DNA from 2 places in the Glutamicibacter sp. NPDC088483 genome. Region 2 is predicted to be linked to the other one. Evidence: riboswitches for the same ligand, from Rfam matches in the RefSeq annotation. Region 2 holds a riboswitch; the other holds the start of a gene.
The links. Region 2 has a riboswitch for S-adenosylmethionine ahead of ACIP6G_RS16550 (O-acetylhomoserine aminocarboxypropyltransferase/cysteine synthase family protein). Riboswitches for the same ligand answer to the same signal wherever they lie in the genome.

Region 1 (5,214 bases), on a different contig from region 2:
ATGCGGGAGTTGCCCGTCAGAACAGCGTCGCGGCGCCGCTGGCGAAGTCCGGGTTCTCCAGCTTCAGCAGCTCGGACTTGGCTTCCAAGCCTCCCAGGTAGCCGCCCAATGAACCATCGGTGCGCAGCACCCGATGGCAGGGCAGCACGATGGGAATCGGGTTGGTGGCGCAGGCTGAACCGACGGCCCGCACCGCCTTCGGCTTGCCGATCTGCTGCGCCAGCTGGGCGTAGCTCAGGGTATGCCCGTAATCGATATGACCCAGTTCCAGCTGCACCTGGCGGCGGAACTGGGTGGAGAGCTGCAAGTCCACCGGAAGATCGAAGCCATGCCGCTGGCCCGCGAAATACTCCTCCAGTTGCCGGGCGGCACCATCCAGGCTCGACTTGTCGCGCAGGATCCGCGGGCTGAGCCTTTCCGAGAGCACCTCCAGAATCCGGTCATGGCCTTCGGATTCAAAAGCGACCCGGACCAGCCCGGCATCGGTGCTGGCCAGCAGCAAGGCCCCCACGGGGCTATCGACCACGCGATAGGCAACATCAACAAGTTCCCGTGCACGGGCCCGCTCAACGAGCCGGCCCTGCAGCGAGTCGAGGATTTGCGCTTCAGCGGCCGTAGCCTGCTGCCGATAATTTATTCCGTTCATGGCTGCTCCCTCCATAGTTCTTGGTCATCCATCCGGGCCCGCAGATTCTTGATCCCATCGGCGCCCGAACGCCGGGCGGCAGCTTCGGTGCCGGAAAGGATTCCGGCAATTTGCGCGTAGCTCATTCCGCCCAGATAGCGGTAGGCCACCACCTGCCGCTGCTTGCCAGGAAGCTGGTTCACCTCATGCCACAGCTGCAGGTTCTCCAACTGCAGATCCGGCCGCTGGGCCGATGGGGCCAGGCTGTCCACGTCTTGGCCGATGAGGATTTCCGGCTTGTTCCTGCGCAACTCGTCAATGGCTTTGTTCCGGGCAATACGCACTAGCCATGCCAGGACATTGGCGTCTTCAGGCAATTGCGGGTACGCCTTGAGCGCGGCAAGGAACGTTTCGGACCAGGCGTCTTGCGCGCGATGCTCATCAAGCAGGGCACGGCAAACGCGCAGGACGTTCAGTCCATAGTCCTGGACTATCCGCTCGAACGGTGCTTGCATGGATCTCCTGGCATTTTGCGCCTTCATGGCTTCTCACCATGTAAACGTACGAGGAGACCATTTTGTGAGGCGTGAATGAAAAAAATTTCCTTCACGCAGAGACCCCATGGATTCCTAGAATGCCATCAGATCCAATTCGCTGGCGATCTGCTCAAGGCGGATCAAGTCCAAGTGGAGCATTTCGCCATTTTCCACGCCTTGGGGATCCGTGGTTCCGGCCAATGCGTCACGGATGGTGCGCATGGTGGCCCCATGGCTGACAATCATGACCTTGCGCCCGGCATGCCTGCTGGCCAAGTCCAGCAGCGCTGGCACCGCACGGCTCAAGATCTGGGCACGCGGCTCACGCAGGTCCTTGGCAGCAGCCGATTCCGCTTCGCTGACCTCGGCCATGATCCGGCCTTCCAGCGGGCCGAAGCCGCGTTCAATGAGTTCCGGAACAGCGTTCCCCGTCTCGGCCTCGATCTGCTGGGCAATCAGCGCGGCAGTTTCCCGGGCACGTTCCAAGGGCGAAGCAAGTACCAGCGACCAGTTCTGGCCGATGAGCTGGCGCCCGACCTCGCGAGCTTGTTCGCGCCCGGTAGCGTTCAACGGGATATCGGTACGCCCCTGCAGGCGCCCTGCAAGGTTCCAATCGGTCTGCCCGTGTCGCACCAGTGCCAGCGAAGTATCCATGACTCCAGCCTAACCAGGGTAATAGGTATCGAAGAATCTCCGACAACAGCTCCAATACGCAACGTTACGACTCATAGTTGGGTCACGAACGGTCATGTTGCGAAGATTATTACACCATCCCGAGCGGCTGAGAGATCTGGTTCGATGACGCCGCAGCAACCTGCCACATCCGGTGGTTACGGTGCTACCGCCAGAAACGATGCAGCCGCCTACCCGTTGGACCACAGCAGGAAGCGACATTGATTCCGGGATTCCTGCCTCGATCGCGGCCCGCCCTGCGGTGCCCGCGAAACCCCAATCGACAAGGAGTCGTAAGCCACCATGGCAGATCACAAGTTTGGATTCCGCACCCGCGCATTGCATGCCGGAGGCACCCCCGATGCCGAGCATGGCTCACGCGCAGTGCCGATTTACCAGACCACTTCGTTCGTCTTCAAGGACGCTGACGATGCGGCCAACCTCTTTGCCCTGCAGAAGTACGGCAACATCTACTCGCGTATCGGCAACCCGACCGTAGCGGCTTTCGAAGAGCGCATGGCTTCGCTGGAAGGCGGCATCGGAGCGGTAGCCACCGGCTCGGGCATGGCCGCGGAATTCGTCACCTTCGCGGCCTTGGCCCAGGCAGGCGACCACATTGTGGCTTCCTCGAAGCTCTATGGCGGCACCATCACCCAGCTCGATGTCTCGCTGCGCCGCTTCGGCATCAACACCACTTTCATCGACTCCAATGATCCCGCCGACTTCGAAGCGGCGATCCAGGAAAACACCAAGGCCGTCTACACCGAGGTGGTGGCCAACCCGTCCGGCGACATCGCTGACCTGAAGGGCCTGGCCGAGGTGGCGCACCGCCACGATCTCCCGCTGGTAGTCGATTCGACGCTCACTCCCCCGTACATCCTGCGCCCTATCGAGCACGGCGCGGATATCGTGATCCACTCGGCCACCAAGTTCATCGGCGGGCACGGCACCACCCTGGGCGGCGTGGTCATCGAGTCGGGCAAGTTCAACTGGGGCAATGGCAAGTTCCCCACCATGACCGAACCGGTTGCCAGCTACGGCAACGTCTCCTGGTGGGACAACTTCGGCGAGTACGGCTTCCTGACCAAGCTGCGCAGCGAGCAGCTGCGCGACTTCGGACCGGCTCTGCCGGCCCAGTCCGCATTCCAGCTGCTGCAGGGCCTGGAGACCTTGCCGCAGCGCATGGACAACCACCTGTCCAACGCGAAGCAGGTCGCTGCCTGGTTGCAGGCCGATGAGCGCGTGACCTACGTGAACTATGCCGGCCTGGAATCCCACCCGCAGCACGCGCAGGCCAAGGAGCTGCTGCCCATGGGCGTCGGCTCGGTCTTCAGCTTCGGGGTGAAGGGCGGGCGCGAAGCCGGCTCGAAGTTCATCGAAGCCCTGCAGTTGGCCAGCCACCTGGCCAACATCGGCGATGCCCGCACCCTGGTGCTGCACCCGGCCTCCACCACCCACCAGCAGCTGAGCGCCGAGCAGCTGGTCTCCGCTGGCGTGCCAGAAGATTTGATCCGCCTGTCGGTAGGACTGGAAGATGTCGAGGACATCCTCTGGGATCTGGACCAGGCGCTGGCCGCTTCGCAGGAAGCGATTGCCGGTTCCGCCGCAGGGTTCGAGGCACCGGCCTACGACGGTTCCGCCTGCGCATTGCCAACCGCTTCGAAGGGAGCAATCTAATGACTGCCGTTGATACCGCTTGGGAAGGCCCGGGAGCCGCACAGCGCCTGGAGATCCTGCGTGACACCAAGTCCATCGCCATTGTCGGCGCCTCGAACAAGCCATCGCGCGCCAGCTATTTTGTGGCTACCTACCTGCTCTCCTCCTCCAAGTACAAGGTGTATTTCATCAACCCGGTACTCGATGAGATCCTGGGCCAGCCGGTGTACAAGTCGCTGGCCGATCTGCCGGAGACCCCGGATCTGGTGGAGGTTTTCCGCAAGCACGATGACCTGCCTACCGTGTTGGACGAGGCCCTGGCCGTAGGCGCGAAGACCCTGTGGCTGCAGCTGGGATCCTGGCACGAGGAAGTGGCCCGGCGCGCCGAGGCCGCGGGCATGAATGTGGTCATGGACCGCTGCGTGAAGATCGAGCACGCCCGCTTCCACGGCGGCCTGCGCCTGGCTGGATTCAATACCGGCGTCATTTCCTCCAAGCGCCAGGTACTTGCCTAGGGAGTCCAAGATTCCAGGAAATGGGTGCATGCAACATTGCGTTGCATGCACCCATTTTTCTGCGGCAATTCCCCGGAAATGGCCGGTTTGGTCAACGACGCTGAACTTTTGCACGGAGCATTCCGAAGGAAGAACAAGACCTCTGCCGAACCATGGTCGACGCAATTGGCCCACGGCATGCCGTGGGTGTGGCCCCGAAGTGCTCGACGCGTTCAATCACAGATCGAAAAATCTGCAAACCACAGCACTGCAACGCAAGGCCAAACGACCCAAACCCTAAAACAGGCAGAGAGAATCGATTTCGATTCGCTACGAGCGCGAACGAAAGAAGAAAAATCCCGCCCGCACTGCTATATGAAAACTCAATTCCCCTGGCCCGAGAACATTCCAGCATCTCGCAATAGCATGGTGCCGCACCCTCGATGCTGCACGGAGTTGAAATTTCTCTGGGCGAGGATTCCATCTGCGGCACCCAGCTAAGAGGCATCGGAGACAGTACTCTGGGTTGACGCACTATTCAGAATTCTCCGGAAGCAGAAGCCTCCTTGGAGGTGCGCCAGTTGACTGGAGGTGCGCCAGTTGACTGGAGATACGAAGGAGCAGACAGTGGATGCAAATCGAAGAACCCTATGGTCCGTGGCCCTCGGGATGAGCTTGACTGCCTTGGTATGCAGCGGGATTGCCCTGTATTCTACGGGGGTCATCATGGATGAGAACAACCTGGACTCATGGCCTGCCCCGGCTCTTTGGGTGGTGGCGATTGTTGGTGTCGTGGGGCTGCTGATTAGCTTGCCCGGCTGGTTTGCTACCAAGGAAACCAAAAAGGCTTCCTAGCTGTTGCTCCCCTTGTCCATAATCGGAGCGTTCTGCCGGACGGCCTAGTTCTTTTGACCAGTTACGTCGCCTTCCACGTAGGTGGTGTATCCGCACAGCTTCCCGGTTTCATCGGTCGTCTTCGTCGCGGCGAAGATGATGTAAGGCCAGGATCCCAGGTCCCATCCGTCGCGTCCCCACCCTGGAACTTCGTACCACCCGGTACCGGCCAGCGATTCCATCCAGTCATACATTTCGCCGTACATGTCGCGCTCGACAGTTGCCGGGACGGTAACGGTTTCGCGGCTGTCTTTGGTCGTGGTCTGCATAGGTTTTTGCATCCTTTCGCTTCACGGAAAGTGGGGCAGATTGCCAGCCTCCCGTCGAAGCCCTCCCC
Region 2 (5,214 bases):
GTGTGCAGCTCGAACGCATGCGGCGATCCCCCGGCGTGCGCGCCGACGGCACCGACCTTCGCATTGGGCAAGTCGGGTTCCAAGGCCTGAACCTCCTCGGAGGAGCCCACTGCACCACGGCCCCGTCCTTGCCATCGCCAACTAATGGATTTCGCGGCATAGGCGGCTCCTCGAAAGCAATCGTCGTGAGGGGCGCAGATCGCGATGCCGGAGATCATTAGGTTGGAACCCAGATTTGCAAGCTTGGAGTGCCCCGGAGGCGCGAATCGCTAAGCGGTGCCGACGTCTTGCACGCGGGCCTTCCTGTGCGGACGGCCCGCGTGCTGCGACGGCAGGTCAGGCGGTAGCCAGGCTGCGGTGCTGGATGCTGTCGGCCTCGGAAGCCTTCGCGGCTGCGGCCAGCCCGCGTTCCAGATCGGCAATCAGGTCCTCGGGCTCCTCGATGCCCACCGAGAGGCGGACCAAGTTCGCTGGAATCTCCAGCGGTGTGCCGATCAGCGAAGCGTGGGTCATTTCGCGCGGATAGCAGACCAGGGATTCAACCCCACCCAGGGACACCGAGAGCTGGAAGTATTCCATGGACTCGGCGAAGGCGCGGGCTGCCGCTTCATCGGAGAGCTGCAGTGAGAGGATCCCGCCGAAACCGCGCTGCTGGCGCTTGGCGAGCTCGTGGCCCGGATGGCTTTCCAGCCCGGGATAGTAGACGCGGGCGACCTCGGGACGGTCATCGAGCCAGCGGGCCAGAGTGGTTGCGGTGGCGCAGTGGCGTTCCATGCGCAGGCCCAGGGTCTTCAGCCCCCGGGCGGCCAGGTAGGAATCCTGCGGACCGGAGACCGCTCCCCCGGCGAACTGCTGGTAGCCGACGGCTTCGGCCAACGATTGGCCGCGGTGCAGGTAGTCTGCCACGATGACCGCCCCGCCGAGAACGTCGGAGTGCCCCCCAATGTACTTGGTGGTCGAGTGCACCACCGCGTGCGCTCCGAAGTCAAGCGGCCGCTGCAGGTACGGGGTGGCGAAGGTGTTGTCCACGACCAGCAGGGCGCCGTGCTCGGCGGCGATGGCGGCCCAGCCGGCCAGGTCGGCGATGCCCAGCAGCGGGTTGGACGGGGTCTCCACCCAGAGCAGCGCGGTGTTCGGGCGCAGCGCGGCGCGCACCGCATCCAGGTTGGTGATGTCCACCGCCGAGGAGCTGATCCCCCATTTGCCGTGCAGCTTCGAGATCAGCCGGTTGGTGCCGCCGTAGCCGTCGGCGCCCAGCACGATGTGGTCGCCCGGCTCAAGCACTGCACGCAGCAGCGCATCTTCGGCCGCGATGCCCGAGGCGAAGGAGAACCCGGCGGCGCCGCCTTCCAGCGCGGCGAGCTGGGATTCGAAGCCGTTGCGGGTCGGGTTGGAGCCGCGCGAATACTCGTGCCCGGCGCGCAGCACGTTGATGCCGTCCTGGATGAAGGTGCTGGTCTGGTAGATCGGCGGGATCACCGCACCGGTGTGCGGGTCCTTGTGCTGGCCGGCGTGCACGGCCAGGGTGTTGAAGCCGCTCATGCGAAGCTCACTTCCTTGGTGTCGGCGGTGGTTGCGGCCAGCGCGAGATCCAGCGATTGGGTGATGTCTGCCAGCAGGTCGGCTGGGTCTTCCAGTCCCACCGACAGGCGCAGGGTCGAGGTGTTCAGCCCGGCGGCTGCCAGCTGCGCCTCGGAGAGCCGGCAGTGCGTCATGGTGGCCGGGTGGGCGACCATGGTGCGGGTATCGCCCACATTCGCGGCCAGGCTGATCAGCTTGAGCCCGTCAATGACCGGGGAAACCAGGGATGGGTGGGCCAGCTCGATGGCCAGCACGCAGCCGGTGCCCTTCGGCGCCAGCGCCCGGGCCAGCTCGTGGCTGGGGTGCTCGGGCAGCGCGGGGTGGTGGATGGCGGCAATGCCCGGATACTCGGCAAGCGCGTCGATCAGCCGGGCGACGCTGCGCTGCACGTGGGCCGCGCGCACCGGCAGGGTCTCGATGCCTGCAAGGATGCCCTGGGCGCTGGCCGGTGCGAGGGTCGGGCCCAGATCGTGCAGGAACTTGGAACGAACCAGCATCGCGTAGGCCGCCGGCCCGTGGCGTTCAAGCAGCGAAGCGCCATTCAGCCGCACCCGCGGCGCGGCGATCTGCGGCCAGCGGGAGGAATCGGAGAAATCGAAGGTTCCCGAATCCACCACTATCCCGCCGAGCACCGAGCCGTGCCCGGCCAGAGCCTTGGTGGCCGAGTGCACCACGATGTCCGCTCCGAGTTCCAGCGGGCGCACGTTCAGCGGGGTGGCCAGGGTGTTGTCCACCACCACCGGGATGTTGCGCTCGTGCGCGATGGCCGCAATGGCCGGGATGTCGGCCACGGTGCACAGCGGGTTGGAGACCGATTCTAAGAAGAACGCCCGGGTGTCCTCCTCAATGGCAGCGGCCCAGGCGGCCGGATCGGCTTGGTCGACAAAGCTGACGCGGATCCCGAAGTCGGCGAAGGTGTCGGTGAACAAATCCACGGTGCCGCCGTAGAGCGAGGAGGAAGCCACAATGTGCTTGGGTCCCTGGGTCAGGGCCAGCAGGGACAGGGCCACGGCAGCCTGCCCGGTGGCGGTGGCCACCGCGTGGGCCCCGCCTTCCAGGGCGGCCACGCGCTGTTCGAGAATCGCAACGGTGGGGTTGCCGGTGCGCGAGTAGGTGAAGCCGGCCTGGCGCAGGGCGAACTTCTCCACCGCTTCGGCGTGCGATGCGAATTGGTAGGCCGCGGAATTGTGCAGTGGCGGCAGCATCGGGCGGAAGTCTCCGCTCGGGCGGTACCCTGCGTGCACCGCGTCGGTTTCCTGGCTCATGGCTCCTCCTCGATTCTCTGCGAGGGAGTGCACCGATTGGCATCGTGCGGCGGCACGAAGCTACGCAAAAACGCGTTCGGAACTGCTCCATCGTTCCTGGCGGTAGCACCTTTCGGTTTCCCGATGGTTGCTGCGGCGTCTCCGAGCCAGATCTCTCAGCCGCTCTTGATGGGTTGTTCTTCCATGGTTGGCTATCCGCCGCAAACGGTGCAAGCGGTATCCGGCGCCCGGCTTCATACAAGGCCGCCAGGCTTCATATGACTTCTCGTTGTCATGATGACGCGGTGGCCGGCAGCACTTTATGACGCGACCTTTTGAGATGAATCGGCGTGATGCAGGGGTTTTGCTGGAAGTTTGTGACGATGTGCCGGTGCTCGATGACCGGGGGTTACGCTGCTGGCGGCTCAGCCGAGCACTTCTACCCCGAAGCTGGCGACCACCGTTCGCACTTCTTGCAGGTAGCGCTGGGCCTGGTCGGTGAGCGGGATAGCGGCGTGGTCGATCCAGCCGATTTCGATGCGCTCCTCGATGGCCAGCGGGATGGCCACGATGGAGGGATCCAGCTCGTCGCTGATGATGCCGGTGGAGATCGTGTACCCGCCCAAGCCGATCATGAGGTTGAAGATGGTGGCGCGGTCCGAGACCTGGATTTCGCGTTGGCTGGAGCGCGTGGAGAGCACCTCCTCGGCGAAGTAGAAGGAATTATTCGCGCCCTGGTCGAAGGTCAGCCGGGGCAGGTCTTCGAGGTCTTCGAGCGTGACCTGGGTTCGGGTGGCCAGCGGGTTGCTGCGCGAGATGAAGATGTGCGGATCAGCCAGGAACAGCGGGTGGAAGACCAGCCGGGATTCGCGCAGCAGCTTGTCGATGACCTTTCGGTTGAAGTCGTTGCGGTACAGGATCCCGATGTCGCTGCGCAGCGTGCGCACGTCCTCGATGATCTGCTCGGTGCGGGTCTCGCGCAGCGAAAACTGGTATTCCTCGGCCCCGCTGGCCTGCACCATCCGAACAAAAGCATCCACCGAAAACGAGTAGTGCTGGGTGGAGACGCCCAGCAGCCGCCGGGCGGAGGGGCGGCCGAGATAGCGATGTTCAAGAAGCTCCACCTGCTCGAGGACCTGCCGGGCGTAGCCGAGGAATTCGGCGCCTTCGGCGGTGAGCGTTACTCCCCTGGCCGAACGCATCAGCAAGGTGCGCCCCACCCGTGATTCAAGCTCCTTCATCGCTGAGGACATGCTGGGCTGTGCGACGTAAATCAGGTCGGCGGCAGCCGAAATCGACCCCTCGGAGGCCACCGCCACGAAATAGCGAAGTTGCTGCAGCGTCAAACCATTTGTTCCCTGAACCATAGCCAGAGTCTATATGAATCCATAGTTATATCGAGTTACCCGATATCAAGAATCACCCTGCATGATTGACGCATCGACTTCCCCTCGGCCCACCACGGCCCCCAAAGAAACAGATTGGCCATCATGGCAGACGCGTTGACCTTCAGCATTAGCACCACTAAATTCGACGAGAATTACACCCCGTCAGCAAATTCGCGCACCACCACGAACTTCGCCAATTTGGCGCGTGGAGAGCGCCGCGCAGAGAACCTGAACAATGCTCTAACAATGATCAACCGCCGCTTCAATTCCTTGGCTCACTGGGACAATCCCCAAGGAGACCGATATGCGCTGGAATTGGAAATCATTTCTGCCAACGTGCATTTCACTGCCGATAATAACGACCAGAAATTTCCCCTTTTAGAAGTCCTTGAAACCACGATCGTGGATAAACTCCTAGGCACTCGAACCCAGGGAATAGTCGGCAATAATTTTTCGTCGTACGTCCGCGACTATGACTTCAGTGTGGTGCTTCCTGCGCAGAGTCGTGGCGCCGGCACCCCAGTTCTTCCCGAAGATTTTGGCGATCTCCACGGGCAACTTTTCCAGCACTTCCTTAGCTCGCAGGCCTATGGTCAGCGTTTTGAGCAGCTACCGGTGATCTGCATCAGCGTCTCGACTTCCAAGACCTATTTCCGCACCGGCAACAGCCACCCAGTGCTCGGTTTGGAATACCAGCAGGACGAAAATTCATTGACCGATGCGTACTTCGGGAAAATGGGCTTGAGCGTCCGCTACTTCATGCCGCCAGGTGCCGTGGCACCGCTGGCGTTCTACTTCCGCGGTGACCTGCTCAACGACTACACCAATCTGCAGCTGATCAGCCTGATCAGCACCATGGAGACCTTCCAGAAGATCTACCGCCCGGAAATCTACAATGCCAACTCGGGAGCGCCTGCCGTGTACCACCCGAGTCTCGGCGCCCAGGACTTCTCCCCTACCCGCGTTTTTTATGACCGCGAAGAACGAACCCAGCTAGGCAA

Region 1: linked by a shared signal. The riboswitch ahead of ACIP6G_RS15165 (O-acetylhomoserine aminocarboxypropyltransferase/cysteine synthase family protein) and the one ahead of ACIP6G_RS16550 (O-acetylhomoserine aminocarboxypropyltransferase/cysteine synthase family protein) in region 2 are both predicted to bind S-adenosylmethionine.

The regions. Positions count from the first base shown of each region.
Region 1 covers NZ_JBIVMP010000007.1:83,169-88,382, reverse strand. The annotation lists gene ACIP6G_RS15180 (methylated-DNA--[protein]-cysteine S-methyltransferase) at 17-646, opposite strand; gene ACIP6G_RS15175 (RNA polymerase sigma factor) at 643-1,140, opposite strand; gene ACIP6G_RS15170 (histidine phosphatase family protein) at 1,255-1,815, opposite strand; SAM riboswitch class I at 1,927-2,021, shown strand; gene ACIP6G_RS15165 (O-acetylhomoserine aminocarboxypropyltransferase/cysteine synthase family protein) at 2,137-3,510, shown strand; gene ACIP6G_RS15160 (CoA-binding protein) at 3,510-4,004, shown strand; gene ACIP6G_RS15155 (hypothetical protein) at 4,611-4,838, shown strand; gene ACIP6G_RS15150 (hypothetical protein) at 4,883-5,146, opposite strand.
Region 2 covers NZ_JBIVMP010000008.1:41,776-46,989, forward strand. The annotation lists gene ACIP6G_RS16540 (PhzF family phenazine biosynthesis protein) at 1-110, opposite strand, end outside; gene ACIP6G_RS16545 (cystathionine gamma-synthase) at 337-1,542, opposite strand; gene ACIP6G_RS16550 (O-acetylhomoserine aminocarboxypropyltransferase/cysteine synthase family protein) at 1,539-2,846, opposite strand; SAM riboswitch class I at 2,931-3,021, opposite strand; gene ACIP6G_RS16555 (LysR family transcriptional regulator) at 3,251-4,192, opposite strand; gene ACIP6G_RS16560 (DUF1852 domain-containing protein) at 4,316-5,214, shown strand, end outside.